DNA from 2 places in the Methylobacterium sp. FW306-05-D genome. Region 1 is predicted to be linked to the other one. Evidence: predicted binding sites of a transcription regulator. Region 1 holds the regulator's gene; the other holds the start of a gene.
The links. The regulator LexA, encoded in region 1, represses DNA repair genes until DNA is damaged. The targets are predictions, from matches to a motif close to TGTTCNNNNTGTGTTCNG.
Positions count from the first base shown of each region.

Region 1 (10,241 bases):
CGCCAGATCACCGACGCCAATGGCGGACAGGCCGGGGCGGTCGCGGCGGCGTTGGTGACCGGCAAGCGGGGACTCATCAACGGGGAGACCAACGACATCCTGCGGGCCGCGGGCATCTACCACGTGGTCTCGATCTCGGGCCTGCACATGGTCTTGGCGGCCGGGGTGGTGTTCTGGCTCGTGCGGGCGCTGCTCGCCGTGGTGCCGTTCGCAGCGCTGCATTGGCCGATTAAGAAGATCGCGTCCGCCGTCGCCATGGTGGGCGTGACGGCCTATTGCGTGTTTTCCGGATGGGACATCGCCGCCGAACGGTCGCTGATCATGACCCTAGTCATGCTCGGCGCGATCCTGGTCGACCGGCCGGCCCTCAGCATGCGCAATCTGGCGATCGCCGCCCTGATCGCACTAGCCCGCGAACCGGAGGGCCTTCTCGGACCAAGCTTCCAGATGTCGTTCGGAGCGGTCGCCGGCCTGATCGCTTGCGCGCCATTGATCGCGGGGAGCGCCCTCGGTCGCGATGGCGCAGGCTGGCTGCCGCGCCTGTTCGCCCTCGTCACGACGGCGATCCTCGGGACCCTGGCAACGACGCTCGTGGCCCAGATCGCCACAGCCCCCTTCGCGACCTATCACTTCCAGACGGTGCAGCCCTTCGGACTCGTGGGCAACGCGCTCACCCTGCCGCTCGTCTCCCTGGCCGTGATGCCGTCGGCGGTCCTCGGCATTCTCGCCTATCCGTTCGCGCTGGATCAGCCGGTCTGGTGGGCGATGGGCCTCGCGGTCCGTGGTATGCTGACCATCTCGACCTGGATCGCGGGATTCGGGAACGCGGTTCTGGTGGTGCCAGCCTTCGGCGCCGGTCCCCTCGCGCTCATGGCCTCGGCGCTGATCATCCTGACCCTGCCGGCCTCGTCACTGCGCTGGCTCGGTCTCTGCCCGGCAGCAATCGGCGTCGTCCTCGCTACCTTTCCGGAGCGAAACGATATCTACATCGATCGCGAAGGGGCAGGCGGAGCCATCCGCGAGCGCAACGGGCAACTCGCGATCTTCGGCCGCCCACCGCCCTTCGTACTCGGCCAATGGCTCAAGGCCGACGGGGACGGACGCCGGGCGGAAGAGGTCAGTGCCTTCCGAGGCGCGCTGTGCGATGGCCTCGGCTGCACCCTGACCACGCCGGATGGACGCAGCCTTGCCCTCGTCAACGACAAACGGGCGCTTCCGGAAGATTGCGCACGCACCGAGATCCTGATCACTCGGCAAGCCGCGCCACCCGGCTGCGGCGCCGCGTTGATCCTTGATCGGCACTTCCTGACGGCGCACGGTGCGACGGCGATCCGCCTCGCCCGAGATGGACCCATCGTCACCACGGTCAAGCGTCCCGGCGACAGCGTGCCGTGGCGGGCGACACCGCCGAGGAAGGAGGACAACCTCTCGCCCCCTCAGGCAGACCCTTCACCGAATCGAAAGGCGCCCGAGCGCGAGCTTCTGGACTCCGATCCGCCCGGCGACGAACCGAGCGACGGGATTCTTCAGTAACGACGAACGAGGCTGACCAGACGCCCCTGGATCTGGACCCGGTCCGGCCCGAGCACGCGCGTCTCATAGGCCGGGTTCGCCGCTTCGAGGGCGATGGAGGAGCCGCGTCGGCGCAGGCGCTTCAGGGTCGCCTCCTCATCGTCGATCAGAGCCACGATGATGTCGCCCGTATTGGCCGTGTCCTGCTTGCGGATGACCACGAGATCGCCGTCCAGTATGCCCGCCTCGATCATCGAATCGCCGCGCACCTCGAGGGCGTAGTGCTCGCCACCAGCCAGGAAATCCGGTGACATCGTCACCGAGTGGCTCTGCTCCTGAATGGCGGAGATGGGCGTACCGGCCGCGATCCGGCCCATCACCGGGATGGTCACCGCACGCCCGCTCTCGTCGGTGGCCTGCGTCGTCGGCAGGCGGGAGACCGCGGCACCGGCCGGCAGACCCTTGCCCTTGCCGCCCTCGACCACGCTCGGCGTGAAGCGGCGGACCTCGGGTGTAGGAGCGACACGCGGGGCACCGGCGCTCCCACCGAGGCTCTCCGGCATCCGGATGACTTCGATGGCCCTTGCCCGGTTCGGGAGACGACGCAGAAAGCCGCGCTCCTCCAGCGCCGTGATCAACCGATGGATGCCAGACTTCGACTTGAGGTCGAGAGCGTCCTTCATTTCGTCGAAGGAGGGGGGAACGCCGCTCTCGCGCATCCGGAGCTGGATGAACTGGAGCAGGTCCAGCTGCTTACGCGTCAACATGCGGGACACTCTTCGTTGGCGCCGGGGATCGCGGCGAGCGGCATCAGAAACAAAACACGAACACGTTAAACGTTCCGTAAGTGTTCTGCAAGGGTTCCTGCCGAAAGCGCGGGTAGCCCGACGATTGTTCCGGCGAGGACGGGTTTCGCGGACGCCGCCGACCGCCATTTTGAGGGGATCGCTCAGGGTGAATGAGCGCCGTCGAGATCGAATCGAGGTCGGCGCGGTCCAGGCGAACGGAACGCGAAGTCCGCTATCGTTTCCCGCTGCGTTCCGCCTTCGATGCGGCGTCGGTTCCGGAATCGGTGGGACCGCGGGGGTCCTGCCAGAAGGTATCGAACAGCCGCTGCATGGCGCGTGCGTTCTCCTGCTGTACCTCGAGGCCCGTCTGGAACATCTGCTGCATCAGGTCGAAGGGGGCATCCGAGGCCGCCTTGTCCGGCACGGCGGGCGTGGGAGCCGTGAGCCGGGGCTGCGCAGGGCGCGACCGCGCCTGAGGAGCGGGCGGTGTCGGGCTGGTCGCGTTGCCGCCGGACTTCAGGAAAGCCTCCATCATCTGCGACCAGGCATTGGGGGCGAAGCCGAACGGGTTCGCCTCGGCGCGCGGGGCCGGCGCAGGCGATGGAGTCTGATTGATCATCACGTGGACGATTCCGGCCACCACCATGCCGGCCATGACGGGCAGCATCTGCTTTAGGGCCGGCATCGCCACGCCGCTGACTGTCGCGGCCTGCTGCAGCACCGCCTGGCTGAGATGCGTCGACCCGAACAGCTGCTTGACCAGCATGTCCATCGGCGGCGTCGCGCTCGGTGCCGGGGACGCGGTCGGACCGACGAGGTTGAATAGGTGGGCGAAGCCTGTCGGATCGTGGGCGACGTTGCGCTGCAACCCCATGGTCAGGGCCGGCAGCAGCGCCTCCATCGCGCGCAGGCTCTGTTCCGGCGAGAGCCCAAATTGCCGTCCGAATCCCTGCGCGTTGGCGCCCGCCTGCGCCTGGAGGATGTCGAACAGATTGAACATGGCGGCCTCGCGGACGAACAGCGGTTTTCCCGGTTATCGACCCGGGTGTACCGCGCGAAGTCTGTCGCATCCGATGAGCACTGACCAGCCCGAGTGCCTCACGGCTGCCCGATTCCACGCCGAGGCCCGGCGGCATCAACCTGTTTCTTGCCCAGGACACGCCGATGCGCTTCCCCGCGCCCCTGATCGAGGGCCGTCTCGTGCGGCGCTACAAGCGGTTCCTCGCCGATCTGGAGTTGGCCGACGGGACCCTCGTGACGGCTCACTGCCCCAATCCCGGAGCGATGCTGGGTCTCGCCGTTCCGGGCGCACGAGCCCTTCTGTCCGAGGCGCGGAGCCCGACCCGCAAGCTCGCCTATTCCTGGGAGCTGGTTGAGGCAAACCTGCCGGGCGGCCGGCAATGGGTGGGCATCAACACGATGCGACCGAACGCTCTGGTGGCGGAAGCCTTCGCCGACACCACCCTACCGGCGCTGGCAGGCTATTCGGGTCTCCGTCCGGAAGTCCGCTACGCACAGGCGAGCCGGGTCGATTTCTTCGCCACAGGCGAGGGGATGCCCCCCTGTCATGTCGAGGTGAAGAACTGCCACCTGATGCGAAGCCCGGGCCTCGCGGAATTTCCCGATTGCGTCGCCGCCCGCAGCGCTCGCCACATGGCGGACCTCGCCGGCGTCGTGGGAGCCGGCGGCCGCGCCATGGTTGTGATCGTGGTCCAGATGTGGGCGGAGCGGTTCGACGCGGCACGGGACCTAGACCCCGCCTTCGACCGGGCGTTCCAGGCCGCCCGATCGGCCGGTGTCGCGGTGCATGCCTATCGCTGCCGGATCGATCCCCAGGGGATCACCCTCGCGGATGCCATTCCGGTCCTGTAGCGCGCCCTCGTCAGGCGGCGCGCTCGAAGATCAGGTTCAAGCGCGTCCGGGCGATCCGGCGATAGCCGTGCTGCTCCAAGAGGGCGGGCAGGTCGATCTGCCACTGATCGGTGCCATTTTCGACGATCAGCAGCAGCGGGTGGAGCGCGGCGGGAGCGGCCCGCAGGAACGGCTCCAGGATCAGGTCCTCGGCCCCCTCGACGTCGAGCTTCATCGCGTCGATGCGCTCGATGCCCTCACCGCGGGCGAGATCGAACAGGGGCACCGCCGGCACACGGATCTGTGCCCCTTCGTTCGTTCCGACGATCTTCAGGCTCGATTCGCCCCGGTTGCGGGGATCGACGAACAGCGTGAGTTCACCGGCCTTGTCGGCGACGGCGCAGGCCACCGCCTTGACCGTCCCAAACGGGTTCTGGCCGATGTTGTAGGTGAGGCGGTCGAAGACGTCCGGCTGCGGCTCCACCGCGAGGATGCGCGCGCGCGGCCCCGCGAAGGCCGCGACGAACAACGCATAGGCCCCGATATTCGCGCCGATATCGAGGAAGGTGCAGCCGGGCTGGAGCTTCGCACGCAGCAACGCACGCTCTTCCGGATCGAAGAACTGCGGGGTGAAGAGCACCTTCTTCTCGCAGTTGTTGTTGTAGGGGTAGAGCCGCATACGAGCGCCGTAGCGCTCCACGTCGAGGGGCGCCCCCTGCAGAAGGCCGATCGCCACCCGTCGCAGAAACAGGGCGAGGCGCCGGCCGGCCCAGCTGGCATAGGAGATCCGCCCGGTCTGGCGGGCGATGCGGGCGACGAGGCCGGTGGGAGCGTAGGTGCCGTAGGGCTGGGTATCTTTCATCGTGCCTGCTGATGCCAGCGCGCGCGCGCGGCGGCAAGCGAAGGCGACACGATCGAACGGCGGAGGACGGCTCGCTTGGACGGGGAGCATTCCGAAGCGTCGACCTTCGGACGATCGTCGAAACTGGCTTCGACCGTTTCCGGGCATCGCCGCGACAGGCGAGGAGACCGGCTGGACTGAATTTCGGTGCTCCGACCTGTTCCATTGTGGCAACACCACGACGCAAACCCAGCACCTCAGGCCGGAATTGCCTCAAAAGTAGGCGCCTGCACAAAGGATAGCTTTGCCGTAGCGGGGAACCTTTGAGAACGTCACCGCAACGCAGATCCTCCCGCAGAGTTCCCATGGCCATGCACCGCTCGCTCCTCGCCCTCTCCGCCGTCCTGATGTCCTCGGTCTGCGCCTTCGCAGCCGACATGCCGGCGAAGGTCCTGGCCGTTCCCGCCCCGCCCGCACCGTGCAAGGCCGAAATCACCTTCCCGGCCTATGGCGGCTTCATCAAGCAGAACCCGAACCCGTCCTGCCTGACGCTCGGCGCGTTCGGCGACATCTATGTGGGTGGTGCGGTGACGGGCTACGCCTACACGCAGTCGAACCCATTCTCCGGCATCATCGCTCCCCCCGGCGTCCCCGCCGATCGCAGTGGGCGGGTCGACTTCTCCAACCTGATGGGCTTCGTCCAGAAGGCGGACGGTCCGTTCCAGTTCTACGCCGCCTTCGGCGCCTACACGATCCCGGGCCTCGGCCTGCCGGTCTACGGCACCTTCGACCAGACGGACCTTCTCTACTCGCCGGTCCCGATCGCGTTCGGCAAGTACGTGATCAACGACAACTGGTCGGTTCAGGGCGGCCGCATGCCGACCCTGATCGGTTCGGAGCTGCCCTTCACCTTCCAGAACCTGAACATCTCGCGCGGCCTCCTGTTCAACCAGGAGAACGTGATCAACCAGGGCGTGCAGGTGAACTACAGCGACGGCCCGCTGTCTGCTTCGTTCGCTGCGACTGATGGCTTCTACTCCGGCGAGATCAACTGGGTCACAGGTGCGATCACCTACAAGCTCGACGCTGCCAACACGATCGGCATCAATGGCGGCACGCATTTCAGCAGCTACAACGCGTCGGCGCGCAGCCTGCGCTTCCAGTTCGCAACGCCGCTTTCGGTCCAGAACAGCAGCATCATCAGCGCCAACTACACCTATGCCGACGGCCCCTGGATCGTGACGCCCTATGTCCAGTACACCAACGTCGAGCGGAACGCCGTCCTCGGTCTCCTCGGAGCGGAAACCTTCGGCGCGGCATTACTGGCCGGCTACGCATTCACGGACAATTTCTCGCTGGCCGGCCGCGTCGAGTACATCACCCAGAGTGGCAATCGCTCTGACCCGTTCGGTCGGACCCCCGTCCTCTACGGCGCCGGCAGCTCGGCCTTCTCCTTCACGGTGACTCCGACCTTCACCTTCGACCGCTACTTCCTCCGCGGCGAATTCTCGACCGTGCAGCTCTACGATATCGCGCCCGGTGCCGGCTTCGGCCGCAGCGGCCTGAAGACCTCGCAGGAGCGCTATATGATCGAGACCGGTATCACCTTCTGATCCAATCGGTCGGTCCGGTTCGACGACATGCGGCGGCGGGGCAACCTGCCGCCGCTTTCATTTGCGGGGGCACGTCAGGCAGGGGCTTCCGTCGGCACGTCCGGCGGTTCAAGGAAGCAGGATCATGCCCCGACCGATAAGGCCCGAGCCCATGCAGAGCTTCGATTCCGACGGTGTCACCCTCGCCTATATCGACGTCCCAGCCGTCGGCGGGTCGGGCGATCCGATCCTGCTGATCCACGGCTTCGCCTCGAACCATGGGGTGAACTGGGTCAACACGCTCTGGGTCCGGACCCTGACTCAGGCCGGCTACCGCACGATCGCCTTCGACAACCGGGGCCACGGCGAGAGTCAGAAGCTCTACGATCCGGAGGCTTACGGCGCGGACCTCATGGCCCAGGACGCCCGCCGCCTGCTCGACCATCTCGGCATCCGCCGAGCCGACATCATGGGCTACTCGATGGGCGCGCGCATCGCGGCCTTCCTGGCCCTCGATGCGCCGGAGCGCGTCCGTTCGCTGCTGCTCGGCGGCCTCGGCCTGCACCTCGTGGAGGGCAAGGGCCTGCCGGACGGCATCGCCGAGGCCCTGGAGGCGGAGCCCGGGGCGCCGGCACCGAACCCGACCGCCGCCGCCTTCCGCACCTTCGCCGAGCAGACGAAGAGCGATCTACGGGCGCTCGCCGCCTGCATGCGCGGCTCCCGCCAGGCCCTGTCGCGCGCCGAGGTCGCAGAGATCCAGGCGCCCACCCTCGTGACCACCGGCACCCTCGACACAGTCTCGGGCTCCGGCCCGGCGCTGGCGGCCCTGTTCCCGAACGCCGCCGCCCTCGAACTGCCGAACCGCGATCACAGCACCGCCGTCGGCGACCGCGGCCACCGCACGGGCGTGCTCGAGTTCCTGGCCAAGCGACCCTGACGGGACGCTCGGCGCCTCAACTCTTCAAGCGGTAGCCGGTCCGGAAGATCCAGGTCACGCCGGCCAAGCAAAGAACGAGGAAGACCAGCGCCATGGCGAAGCTGATGCCCACGCCGACATCCGAGGTGCCGAAAAACGACCACCGGAAACCGCTGATCAGATAGACCACCGGGTTGGCGAGGCTCACCGCCCGCCAGAACGGCGGCAGCATCTCGATGGCGTAGAAGCTGCCGCCGAGGAAGGTCAGCGGGGTGACGATGAGGAGCGGCACCAGTTGCAGCTTCTCGAAGCCGTCCGCCCACAGGCCGATCAGGAAGCCGAACAGGCTGAATGTCACCGCCGTCAGGAGCAGGAACAGCACCATCACGAAGGGATGCTCGATGCGCAGGGGCACGAACAGGGCGGCAGTCGCCAGGATGATGAGTCCGATGAGAATCGATTTGGAGGCCGCCGCGCCGACATAGCCGAGCACGATCTCGAGGGGCGAGACCGGGGCCGACAGGATCTCGTAGATCGTTCCGGCGAAGCGCGGAAAGTAGATGCCGAAGGAGGCGTTGGCGATACTCTGCGTCAGCAGCGAGAGCATCATCAGGCCGGGGACGATGAAGGCGCCGTAGGCGACCCCGTCCACCGAGGCGACGCGCGAGCCGATGGCTGCACCGAAGACCACGAAGTACAGCGAGGTGGCGATGACCGGGGCGACAATGCTCTGCAGCGCCGTGCGCCAGAAGCGCGCCATCTCGAAGCCGTAGATGGCGCGGACCGCGTACCAGTTCATGCGCGTTCCTTCACGAGGTCGACGAAGATTTCCTCCAGCGAGGACTGGCTGGTCTGGAGGTCGCGGAAACGGATGCCGGCGGCCGCGAGGTCCGCCAGGAGCGCCGTGATGCCGGTCCGCTCGCCCTTGGTGTCGTAGGTGTAGATGAGATCCTGGCCGTCCGGCTTCAGAGTCAGGTCGTGCCGTGCCAGAGTCGGGGGGAGGGCGGTGAGCGGCTCCTGCAGATTCAGGGTCATCTGCTTCTTGCCGAGCTTACGCATCAGTTCTGCCTTCTCCTCCACCAGGATGATCTCGCCCTTGCGGATCACCCCGATGCGATCGGCCATCTCCTCGGCTTCGTCGATGTAGTGGGTGGTCAGGATGATGGTGACGCCCTTGTCGCGCAGGGAGCGCACGAGGCGCCACATGTCCCGGCGCAGTTCGACGTCGACACCGGCGGTGGGCTCGTCGAGGAACAGGATCCGCGGCTCGTGGCTCAGCGCCTTCGCGATGAGAACACGGCGCTTCATGCCGCCCGACAGCGTCATGATTCGCGCATCGCGCTTCTCCCAGAGCGACAGATCGCGCAGCACGCGCTCGATCTGTACAGGATCCGGACGAAGGCCGTAGAGACCGCGGCTGAAGCTCGTCGTCGCCCACACCGTCTCGAAAGCGTCGGTGGTGAGTTCCTGCGGCACGAGGCCGATCAGGCGGCGGGCCTGGCGATAATTCCGAGTTATATCGTGCCCGCCGGCGAGAATGCGGCCGCCGCTCGCCGTGACGATGCCGCAGAGGATGCTGATCAGCGTCGTCTTGCCGGCTCCGTTCGGACCGAGCAGGGCGAAGATCTCCCCTTCGGCGATGTCGAGGCTGATGCCGTCGAGGGCTTTGAGCCCTGAGGCGTAGACCTTCGACAGGTTCTGGATCGAGATGATCGGCTGCATCGGAACTCCGCTGCGGCATGGCGCCGGCGCGATCGGGGCGGCCTTCTAGCACGCGGCCGTCGCGGATCGGCCCTGAAAACGCGAAAGCCGCCTCGCGGCGGCTTTCCCTGGTGTCGCAGAGGGAGGGATCAGGCCCGCAGGCGGGTCCTGACTTCGCCGAGGCTTTGGCGAACCAGGCCTTCCGCCGTCTCACCCTGCATGCGCTCGCGCAGGATGACCTCGGAGACCTTCACCGCAGCGTCGGCGGCGGCCGCGCGGACCTGAGCGGTCGCCTGGACCTCGGCCTGGGCGATCTTGGTCTCGGCCGACTTGGTCCGGCGCGCGATGAAGTCGTTCAGGCGGGCATGGCCCTCGTCGGCGATGCGCTGGGCCTCTTCGCGGGCGGAGGCCACGATGGCCTCGGCCTCGCGCTCGGCCTCGGTGCGGCGCTTCTTGTAATCGGCCAGGACGCCGGCGGCCTCCTCACGCAGGCGACGCGCCTCGTCGAGTTCGTGGCGGACGCGCTTGGCGCGCCCATCGAGGGCCTTGGTGATCTGGTTGAAGCCGCCGACCTTCCAGACCACGGCCATGAATAGGACAAAGGCGACTGCGACCCAGAATTCGGCTTCCAACAACATGCTCGTCGTCCCAACTCGATGGTGTCCGGCGGTCCGGCGGGGTCTTCGACCCTCGGGTCCTGCCGGTCAGGTGTGGTTTGGCGTCCCGCTTCAGTGCGGGAAGGCGACGCTGTTGAGGGCCTTGGCCAGCGCAGCCTCGTCCGGGCTGAGCCCGGTCAGGCGCTCGACGATGGCCGAAGCGGTCTCGCCGGCGATGCCGCGGACGTTGTCCATGGCCTCGGCGGTGCGGGTCCGCAGGGTCGCCTCGGAGGCGGCGATGCGGGCGTTCAGCTCGGCCTCCAGCGCCTTGCGCTTGGTCTCGGCTTCCTGGGTCAGGGCCGTGCGGGTCTCGAGGGCGATGGCCTGGGCCTTGGCCTGCGCGTCGCTGAGGGATTTCGCGTAGGCCGCCCCGGCGGCATCCGC
Region 1 covers NZ_JBYSXL010000005.1:51,640-61,880, forward strand. Annotated here, with positions in the region: gene AC3WLN_RS03645 (ComEC/Rec2 family competence protein) at 1-1,533, shown strand, start outside; gene lexA (transcriptional repressor LexA) at 1,527-2,279, opposite strand; gene AC3WLN_RS03655 (DUF937 domain-containing protein) at 2,533-3,300, opposite strand; gene sfsA (DNA/RNA nuclease SfsA) at 3,465-4,172, shown strand; gene AC3WLN_RS03665 (FkbM family methyltransferase) at 4,183-5,013, opposite strand; gene AC3WLN_RS03670 (outer membrane beta-barrel protein) at 5,358-6,605, shown strand; gene AC3WLN_RS03675 (alpha/beta fold hydrolase) at 6,757-7,521, shown strand; gene AC3WLN_RS03680 (ABC transporter permease) at 7,538-8,299, opposite strand; gene AC3WLN_RS03685 (ABC transporter ATP-binding protein) at 8,296-9,222, opposite strand; gene AC3WLN_RS03690 (F0F1 ATP synthase subunit B family protein) at 9,351-9,836, opposite strand; gene AC3WLN_RS03695 (F0F1 ATP synthase subunit B family protein) at 9,930-10,241, opposite strand, start outside.

Region 2 (10,241 bases), on a different contig from region 1:
AGCGCTCGGGATCGCGGTGAAGCACCACCCGGGCGACCATCTCGCCCACCCCGCGCGGCAGGCTCAAGGGGGCTTCGTCGGAAGGGGCGGGGGCCGGCGTCCCGAACAGCCCGGACGCCTCGCCGATGGACCAGAGCACCCGCTCGGGGGGGACGCGCCGGCCGGCCAGACGCCGCGCGGCGGCGCGAAAGCCGTCGAGATCGGCCCCCGGGGCGAGGGCGACGGCCTCCAGCCCGCCGCTGGGCAACCCCCCCTCCCCCGTCGCGGGGGGAGGGGCTGATCGGTGCGCGCCCGCCATCCTAGAAGAGCGACAATTGCTGCGGCGGGTCGGCGAGGCGGGCCCGCAGGTCGAGGCGGTCGGTGAGGCCGCCCGCCGGGTGATAGTCGGCGGCGATGAGGAAGGGCCGCGCCCGCTTCAGGGCCGAGGTCAGGCGGGCGACGTCGTCGAGGCGCAGGCGGGTGTGCCGGCGGGCCCGGATGATCTTGTCCACCGCCCGGGCGCCGAGGCCCGGTACCCGCAGCAGCATCTCGCGGTCGGCGGCGTTCACGTCGACGGGAAAGCGCGCCCGGTGCTTCAGGGCCCAGGCCAGCTTCGGATCGATGTCGAGGGAGAGCATCCCGTCCTCGGTGGCGTCGGCCACGTCGTCGGGGGTGAAGGCGTAGTACCGCAGGAGCCAGTCGCCCTGGTACAGCCGGTGCTCGCGCTGGAGCGGAGGGGATTTCAGCGGCAGGATGCTCGAGCCGTCGGGAATCGGACTGAAGGCGGAGTAATAGACCCGCTTGAGGTTGTAGGAGCCGTAGAGCAGCGCGCTCTTGCGGATCAGGGCCTCGTCCGTGGTGGCGTCGGCCCCGACGATGACCTGGGTCGACTGCCCAGCCGGGGAGAAGCGGCGCTTCTCGGCCTTGGCCTGCGCGATGCGCTCGCCGATCTGCGCGATGGCGTGCTGGATGACCGCGCCGTCCTTCTCGGGCGCCAGGCGCTCCAGGCTCGCCTCGGTGGGCAACTCGACGTTGATCGAGAGCCGGTCGGCGTAGAGGCCGGCCTCCTCGATCAGCCAGGGGCTCGCCTCCGGGATCGACTTCAGGTGGATGTAGCCGCGAAAGCCGTGGTCGCGCCGCAGGGACTTGGCCACCCGCGTCAGCAGTTCCATGGTGTGGTCGGGCGACTTGATGATGCCCGAGGAGAGGAATAGCCCCTCGATGTAGTTGCGCTTGTAGAACTCCACCGTGAGGGTCACGACTTCCTCGACGGAGAACTTCGCCCGCTGGACGTTCGACGAGCGGCGGTTGACGCAGTAGGCGCAGTCGAACAGGCAGTAGTTCGTCAGCAGGATCTTCAGGAGCGAGATGCAGCGCCCGTCCGGCGTGTAGGCGTGGCAGATGCCGGCGCCGGTGGTCGAGCCGAGCTCGCCCTTGGCCGCGCTGCGCTTCGGCGCCCCGGAGGACGAGCACGAGGCGTCGTACTTGGCCGCATCGGCGAGGATGCGCAGCTTCTTGGCGAGCATTTCGTCCATAAGGAAGAGATGCGCCTCGTTCGTGTTTCGTTCAAGTTTTCGCGGGCGAATCCGGGCTTTCTCCGCCGCCGCGATGTCGCAGCCCGCACTTCGGAACCGAATCCGGACTAAGCGTCCGTCGCGAACGGATCGGGCTCGGGATCGGCCTCGATCACACGGCGGCCGAGGCCGTAGCCGAAGCCGGCGCGGGCCATGGCGGCGAGGTCCCGGTCGCGATGGGCCTCGCGCGTCTCGGGCCGGCGCCAGGGCCCGAGGCGCCGGCGCCGGGCATAGGCCCGGGCCGCTTCCTCCTCGAGGTCGACGCCCGCCTCCGCCGCCTCGCGCTCGTTCTCCATCGCGCTGGACACCTGCTCGCGCGACACGCCCTTGGCGGCGAGCTTGGCCGAGAGGGCGCGGGCGGAGGCGCCGCGCCGGCGCAGGGCCGCGAGGCGTCCGGCGGTGAAGCGGGCATCGTCCACGAGGCCGGCGCCGACCGCGCGGGCCACCGTCGCCTCGATCGCCTCGGCGAAGGCGCCCGCATCCTCGCCGCGCAGGCGGCAGCGCTTGTCGACGCGCCGCCTCAGGGTCTGCCGCAGCATTGCCACGGAGGCGCTGTAGCGTTCGAGGTAATGCAGGGCGGCCCGTTCGAGATAGGCGGGTGTGACGGGCGGCGGCGGTTTCACCTCGGCCCGGCCCTCCGGTTCGGCTCCGGTGGAGCGGCGGGACGCAACGTTTCGTGGTGTCATCGGTTCTTCCCGATCCGGACGGGTTTCGGTCTCGCAGATATGGTGATTACGCTGGACAAAGGCTCCTTCCTGCCATGCCGGCTTTCCTCGTGAGACGCGAGTGGCTTCTCGTCCTCCTGGCCCTCGGCTTCGCCCTGGTGGCGGGGATGCTGGTCTACCTGTCGCGCCCGACCACGTTGACCGTGGCGGTCGGGCCCCGGGACGGCGCCGAGGCGACCCTGCTCCAGACCTACGCCCAGGCGCTTGCCCGGGGCCGCGAGGATGTCCGCCTCAAGCTCGACTTCTATGACGACGTGCGCGACAGCGCCGAGGCGCTCCAGCGCAACAAGGCCGACCTCGCGGTGGTACGGCCCGACGTGCTCCTGCCCGATAACGGGCTGACGCTGGCGATCCTGCACGACGAGGCGCTGCTGATCGCCGCCCCAGAGGCGGCCGCTATCGAAAACTTCCCGGACCTGGCGCGCAAGCGCCTCGGCGTGGTCCAGCGCCACGCGGCCGACCTGCCGTTCCTGACGAACCTCCTGGGCTTCTACGACTTCACGGCTCAGCCGGCGGCCGAGCCGGTCCCCGAGGGCGGCCTCGGCCCGGCCCGGGTCGCCCTGGTGGCGCTCACCCCCCAGGAGGTCACCAGTGCCGTCGCCGAGGGCCGCGTCGATGCGGTGGCGGTCATCGCCGCCCCGGCCTCGAAGGCGGCGATCTCGACGGTGCGTGCCGTCGAGGCCGCCTCGGCCGAGAAGAAGATCAACTTCGTCTCCGTGCCGGATGGCGGGGCGATCGTCCAGCGGATGCCGGAACTCCAATCCGTGACCATCCCGGCCGGCACCTTCGGCGGCCGCCCCAAGCGCCCGGAGGAGGACGTGAAGACGGTGGGCGCCTCCTATCGGCTGATGGCCCGCGGCGGCGTCAGCCGCTTCACCGTCGCCTCGGTGACGCAGCACCTGTTCGAGTGGCGCTCGAAGCTGGCGCCCCTCGCCCCCATCGCCAACCTGATGAAGGCGCCGGACTTCGACTCGACGGTGGCGGCCACCAGCGCCCGCCTGCCGAACCACCCCGGCGCGGTGGATTATTTCGAGCGCGAACAGCAGACGATGTTCGAGCGCTACGAGGACTACATCTATCTGCTGGCGTTCTTCGGCGGCACCGTCGGCTCGGGCGTCGCCTGGATCGCCCAGCGCCTCGCCCGCAAGCGCCGCGAGCGCATCGACGTCGTCCTCGACCGGCTCCTCGACATCCTGCGCGAGGTGCGCGCCGCCACCTGCAAGGCCGACCTCGACGGCCTCGTGCGCGAGACCGACGACCTCGTGGCCGACGTCGTCCAGCACGCCCGCGAGCGCAACATCGACAACCGCACCGTGAGCGCCCTCATCCTCGCCATCGACGCGGTCCACGCCGCGATCAACGACGAGCGGCGCAACCTCGGCGAGACGGTGGAGGGCAACGGCCGCGCCGTGGACCACGCCCGCACCGCCCGCCTGCTGTCGCTGCACGCGCCGGCGGCGGAGTAGCCCGGCCTCCCGTGAGGGATGTTGGGCACCCCGAGAGCTCGGAAGCCGGCTGCCGAGCCCCCTGAACCGCCCCGGGTTTCCCGGAGGCTCCCACCCTTGCGAGGATGGAGCCATGACGAAGGGAAGCACACCCTTTTCACCTGAGGTCCGCGCGCGCGGTGCGGATGGTGTTCGACCACCCGGGCGAGCACGGCGCGCACTATGGGGCGATCCGCCCGATCGCGTCCAGGATCGGCTGCTCGGGCGAGCCCCTGGGGAACTCTCGTCCGGTCAGCCGGGCGGGACCAGGGCCAGCGCGCTGGACCAACGACGGACGCGCGCGAGCGGATCGAAGTGCTGGCGCCCGAGAACCGCGAACTCCGGCAGGCCAACGAGAACAACGAGGTCTTGAGGAAGGCATCTGCCTGTTTTGCTTTTGCCGAGCGCGACCGCCGGTCACGGACAGGATCGCGATCCCTCGACGGGCACCGTGCTGTTATACGCGGTCGAGCCGATCTGCAGGGGGCTGCCGATCGCCCCGTCGACGTACCGCGAGGCAGGCCGATCCCGGCAAGCTGTCGGCTCGGGCTCGCTCCGACGCAGCGCTGATGGTCGAGATCCGGCCCGTGTTCGAAGCGAACTTCGGGGTCTACGGGGTGCGCAAGGTCTGGCGACGCCTCGGCCGGGAAGGGCTTGCGGTTGCCCGCCGCACGGTCGCTCGGCTGATGCGGATCATGGGGCTGCAGGGCATCGTGCGGGGGAAGAAGGGTCGCAGCACCATCCCCGACCCAGCGGCGGCCTGCCCGTTCGACCGGGTGAACCGCCAGTTCAAGGCGCCGCATCCGAACGGCCCTGTGGGTCAGCGACGTCACCTGCGTCGCCACGTGGCGCGGCTTTGTCGATGTGGCCTTCGTGATCGATGCCGATGCCCGGCGCATCGTTGGATGGCGGGTCTCCCGCACGGCGCATGCCATCTTCGTGCGCGACGCCCCGGAGCAGGCCCTGCCTGAACGCCGTCCCGTTCAGGGGGGCGGGCTCGTGCACCAGAGCGACAGGGGGAGCCAACATCTTGCTCTGCGCGACACGGAGCGGCCGGCGGAGGCCGGCGTCGAGCCCTCGGTCAGCCGCGTCGGAGACCGCTGCGACAACGCCTTGGCCGAGCCGATCGACGGTCTGTTCGAGGCCGAGCCGATCCATCGCCGTGGACCATGGCGATCCGTCGAGGCGGTCGAGTTCGCCACCCTCGAATGGGGGGATGGGTTCCATCACCGTCGGCTGCTCGAACCGATCGGCAGCGGACCTCCCGCGGAAGCGGAAGCACGCGACCATCATCCGGCGACGGCCCAACCCTTGGCCGCTTGACCCAAACCAAATCGCCCCCGGGAAACCCGGGGCGGTTCACCCTGGGCCACCCTGCTTCAAGATTGCGTCAGGCCCAAAGTTGCATGCCGAAACACCGTCGAAGAGCGTCATCCAAGGGAGGATGCGGGATCGGTCCTGTTCGGTACCGATCCGCCTTGGTGTCGCAGAGGCACCGCGCCGTGAATCCTGCCACGGGGAGCGGCGATACTGGGGTGATGCGACAGAGGTCCTTACGCGTAAGGAATCTGGAAACTGTATTTCGGGTCGTAGTGGGCCTGCCAGTATGCATCCCAGATCTCACCCGTGATCGGCCCGACCTGACCGTCGCCGACGGGGTCGCCGTCGAGTTCGGTGATGGGCATCACTCCCCCCGCCGTCGTGCACAGGAAGATCTCATCGGCCCGATAGAGTTCCTCGATGGCCACCTCGGTCACGTCCGCCCGTAATCCCTTCTCGGCGGCGAGCTCAAGAATCGTGCGCCGCGTGATGCCTTCGAGCACGCCGCGCCGGGGCGTCCTCAAGGCGCCATTCCTGATCACGAAGACGTTGTATCCGGCGCCTTCGGTGAGGTTTCCGTCGCCGTCGGGCAGCAGCGGATAGATCGATCCACGATCGCGCGCCTCCTGCAGCCCGCGGATGAGATCGCCCCATTGCAGGTTCTTCACCGTCGGGTCGATGGCCCCCGGCGGCACCCGCCGCACCGTGCGCGTGACCACGGCCGTACTGCCGTGCGGATGAAATTCGAGCGGCATCGCCCATGAATAGGGGACCGCCAGCATGTAGAGGTTGGCGACATGAGGCTCGTCCGACGCATCGCGCACGAAGCGAAACCCACGCGTGACGATCATCTCTACATAGGCATCCTTGATTCCCGAACGCGCAATCATGTCGACGAGTGTCGTCCGCATCGTGGCTTGATCCATCGGACTCTCCAGCCGAACCTTCTTACAGCTTTCAAAGAGCCGCTCGATATGGTCGTCGAGCCGAAAGAAGCGTCCGTCCCAGACCGCCGGAACGTCGTAGGTGAGATCCGAATGGAGAAATCCCTGATCGATGATCGGAATCCGCGCCTGCTTGATCGGGATCAAATCCCCCTCGATCCAGGCCACACCGTCGGCGAAGGGGCCGCCGATTTCGGAGAGCGCCTGCTTCCGTTCCTCGTATTGAAGCGACATATGTGCGTACGTCTTCATTCGATTCTCTGTAATTATGAAGGTGAAATCCTGGTCGTTTCCATCCCGGCCGCACGGGTTTCAGGCAAGAAGCGGTGGCTTTCGGGACCTTCGAGCAACGCCAGGACAGCGCGTGAAGCCAGTTCCTCGGCTGTCCGATTGAGCAGGGGAATCTCACGCGAGGGTATTCCCATAACCATTGGTTTACGAGGGGCGCCGGCTTCTCGTAATACTTGTATTATTATTCGCCGAATTCGCCGAACCAGAGACAACGTTGGCGAAGTATACCCTATACCCTGAGGTGCGACTTCATCAGCTTGTAGAGGGTCGGATGGGGCTGCAAGGTGTGCCGCTGCCGTCTCACGATCTCGAATGCCCGGCCGGTTGCATTCAGCGTTTCGGCGACGTCCGCTTCGGTGTGGGCGGCGGAGATGAACATGTTGTGATACGGATGCAGGTAGACCCCCAGTTTCAGGCATTCCGTCACCCAGCCGTAGCCGATGCGGAAATCGGGATCCTCATCGAACAGGATCTGCGGCATCACCACCGGCCCCGTTTGCCGCAGGCTAAAGCCGTTCGCTTCGGCCTGTTGGTGCAACCCCTCGCGCAGACGCTGGCCGACGTGGTTGATCCGTTCCAGGTAGTCGGTTTCACGGATGAGACGCAGGGTCTCGATCGCCGCGGCCATCGGTGTGGCCGAGAACCAGAACGATCCCGTGACGTAGACTTCGCCTGCGGCTTTGCGGACCTTCTCGGCTCCAAGCAGCGCCGAGATGGGATAGCCGTTGGCGAAACATTTGCCCCAGGTGCTCAGGTCAGGTCGCACACCGATCGCTTCCCAACTGCAATCGCGCGCGATGCGAAAGCCGGCCCGGACATCGTCGACGACGAGGAGCGCGTCGTGCTCGTCGCAGAGCCGGCGCGCCGTCGTGGCATATTCGAGTCCCGGCTCGTACTGATCGTAGAAGACCTCATGCCGGAACGGTGTGGCGAAGACCGCCGCCACATCGCCCGCATGGGCTTTGAAGGTGTCCGCCAGGCTGTTCGCATCGTTGTAGTCGTAATAGACGATGTGCGCCCGATCTGCGGCAACAATCCCGGCCGGAATCGGTGTGCACCACGGAGCTGCGCCGTGATACGCGCCACGGGCACACAGGATCGTCTTGCGGTTGCGATAGGCTCTGGCGATCACCATGGCCATTGAGGTCGCATCGGTTCCGTTCTTGCAGAACATCGCCCAATCTGCATGGCTGACCTGTGCGACGAAGACTTCCGCCAAGTCGACCATGATTTCCGAGGGGCCTGTCATGGTATCGCCGGCACGCTGTTGGACCGCCGCCGCCTGTTCGATCGACTGGCAGCGATACCCAAAAAGGTTTGGGCCATAAGCGCACATATAATCGATGTAACAATTGTCGTCTGCATCCCAGAGACGGCATCCATCGGCACGATTAAAAAACTGTGGGAATTCCGGGGGCAACAAGAATGTCGCCTCATGACCGTACATCCCGTTAGGGATAACCTTTGCAGCACGTTCTCTGAGAGCGCTTGCCCGGCTGTCTGTCCACATAAATTGAGACTCCTCTACTGCTTCAAAGCTTCCCAGGAGATTCCAGTTACGTCCCGGGCTCCCAGAAAGGGACGGAAGCAAAACTTCGTGAAATGATGTCCGCGTTGGGAGGGGCTAATCCGGAGGCCCGGCAACCTATCGGCCGCCCCTCCTCGCCCCCGAACCACCGGTGGGCTTGGGACAGTTCGCGTCAGGTCGGCGACAGGGAGAGCACACCTCGACGCCGCTTGTCCTCGACGCTCTCGAGCAAACGGCAGGCATAGAATATTTCTGCGAATGACAAAGCCCAGACCGAATGCGCTAAAACGTAGAAATTAAAGAACAGATTGTTTTGATCATCCGGAATATTTACGATGCCATCAATTACTGCAATGAACAATAGCGCAATCATGCAGACGAAAACCGCGGCGGCGTGCCCGAATTGGTTCATGCGCCATAACCGAATGGCTATGTACAGAAGCGTGATTTGGAACACCGCACCAAGCACGACGGAACCGATCGGCAGCATGGCCTGAAGCGACGGCACCAGGAGAACGAGGAGCGCGATGATCCCACCCAGTCCGAAAAGTCCGGCCTCGATCGCGTGCGGCAACTTCAGACCATGCGTGATCTGGAGAATGCCGAGCGTTGCGATAACCGGGATGCCGATCGTTCGAGAGAAGGCATCACAGAACGTGGCGATGTACAGCGGCACCTGGGCTTCGAAATTGAAATAGAGAAAGAAATTTGCTGCGGAGAAGCCCAGGATGATCCACTCGAAGCCGAGGAGATAATTTTTTATAATAATGAACCTATAGCCATAATATAGACCGACCCAGATTAATGCCGCAATCGCTGCGGACACGAGGAGAGACGAAGCACTCATGGAGCGTTCCTTTGCAGTTGCGTAAGGGAAATTGGTCTGTGTCAGTGCTGAGAGGCGGGGATAGCGGGCGATTCGGCCGCAAAGATTCCCCCCGTGGCGGAGGATATGTCGAACTGGAGTGCGGCGATGACCGATGTGCCGCACCAATCAGACTTGAACGTCTGGTTGCGGATGCCGGACGGGTCGACAGTAAGCAGGAAGCAATCCTCTTTCGTCAGGTTCGTTCCGTGCACACGAAGGTCGAACGTGAATTTGTCGAAGGCATAGGACACACCAATGTTTCCGTATGTATAGTCGGGATACTTGGTGCCTTTGAAAAGGAGGCTGTCGGAACGATTCCAGAACTTGTACCGGCCAAGCTCGCCGCTGATGGACAGGCCCGCAGGCAGAAAACCAAGGGCCTTTTCCGGGATGTTGTAGCGAAGCTGGCCGGCCAGATAGCTGGATTGCACGCCACCACCGCCTGTGTTTGGCGAGTAATATGCTACTCCTCCCAGAACGAAGTCCTGAATAGGGTAATAAAACTTTGAGAATGCATAGACTGTGTTCAAGCTTGCCGGTGTCCAGATGATATCATCATAGACAAAGCGCCGCTCATTTAGATAAAAAAGGCTCACGACCCCGATATCCGCGGTCAACTCACCCCATTTTGGCCTGAACCCGATCAAGGCGTCGATTTCGGCGGGTGGACTCGCGGAGTTCGGCAGCGCAACCGACGACACGGCGCCGGCTGCGTATAGGAAGTTGTCGAAGAAGTTCAGTTCGGCGTAGGCCTGTGTTGCCGGCTTGCGATTGCTGTAACTGGTGCCGAAGAAATTGTAGTCGCTCACCGTTCTAAGAGTGAAGGCCCATCCGATATCGGTCTTGGATGTCTCGACTTCCGATGGCAGCATCTTGGGCGCGGCCGGGTCGGCCGCTCTCGCTTCGGGGCTGAGTGTAAGAAATCCGAGGATTTTGCAAACAAGAAGTCTACGCCTGAGCATGCCCCAGTCTCCAAGGTAGGATCGTCGATCCGATCGCGAATTTCGATGCGATGTTTGATGTAGATCGCGTCAATTGCGTGCGCGCGGATCTTCATCTGCGATCGAGGCTGGCGTACCTGATCGTTCTTATTATTTTTATAGGCTAAATTTTAAGTCGATTACTGTGGAGCGATGCGATCATGTTCGTCGTAGAACGGATCGACCACAGGGCACTCAGGGAGAGCGCGCGAAGGCCCGCTAGGGTATTCGCGGCCGGGTCAGGTGCGGAGGGGTCACGGGCCGTCTGCGGCGTCTCGGTGCAAGCGTCGCGTTCGCCGACACACCCGGGATGGGCCGGCGGGCGAGGTCTTTGGGGAGGTAGGTCTGCATGTGGGCGATCCGCGCCCGGCGCGCATACGCGTCCGATACGTCGTCGATCAGGCCGTGCTTGTGTATGGCGAGGGACCACAACGCGTCGTTCATCACGATCGTCTCGACCATCCGGTCGATCAACGCAGGCGTTTCCTCGATCTCGAACAGGCGGCTCAACTCGGCCACGGCCGCCCGCGCGATCACGTGGTCGATCT
Region 2 covers NZ_JBYSXL010000072.1:9,090-19,330, forward strand. Annotated here, with positions in the region: gene AC3WLN_RS19415 (UdgX family uracil-DNA binding protein) at 1-298, opposite strand, end outside; gene AC3WLN_RS19420 (putative DNA modification/repair radical SAM protein) at 300-1,514, opposite strand; gene AC3WLN_RS19425 (regulatory protein RecX) at 1,622-2,239, opposite strand; gene AC3WLN_RS19430 (TAXI family TRAP transporter solute-binding subunit) at 2,314-3,744, shown strand; partial or broken gene AC3WLN_RS19435 (IS3 family transposase) at 3,857-5,085, shown strand; AL1L pseudoknot at 4,146-4,264, shown strand; gene AC3WLN_RS19440 (aminotransferase class IV) at 5,316-6,278, opposite strand; gene AC3WLN_RS19445 (aminotransferase class III-fold pyridoxal phosphate-dependent enzyme) at 6,547-7,764, opposite strand; gene AC3WLN_RS19450 (hypothetical protein) at 8,018-8,692, opposite strand; gene AC3WLN_RS19455 (TorF family putative porin) at 8,734-9,675, opposite strand; gene AC3WLN_RS19460 (TetR/AcrR family transcriptional regulator) at 9,913-10,241, opposite strand, start outside.
Region 2: the regulator LexA is predicted to act here: its motif matches at 1,532-1,549, upstream of AC3WLN_RS19420 (putative DNA modification/repair radical SAM protein).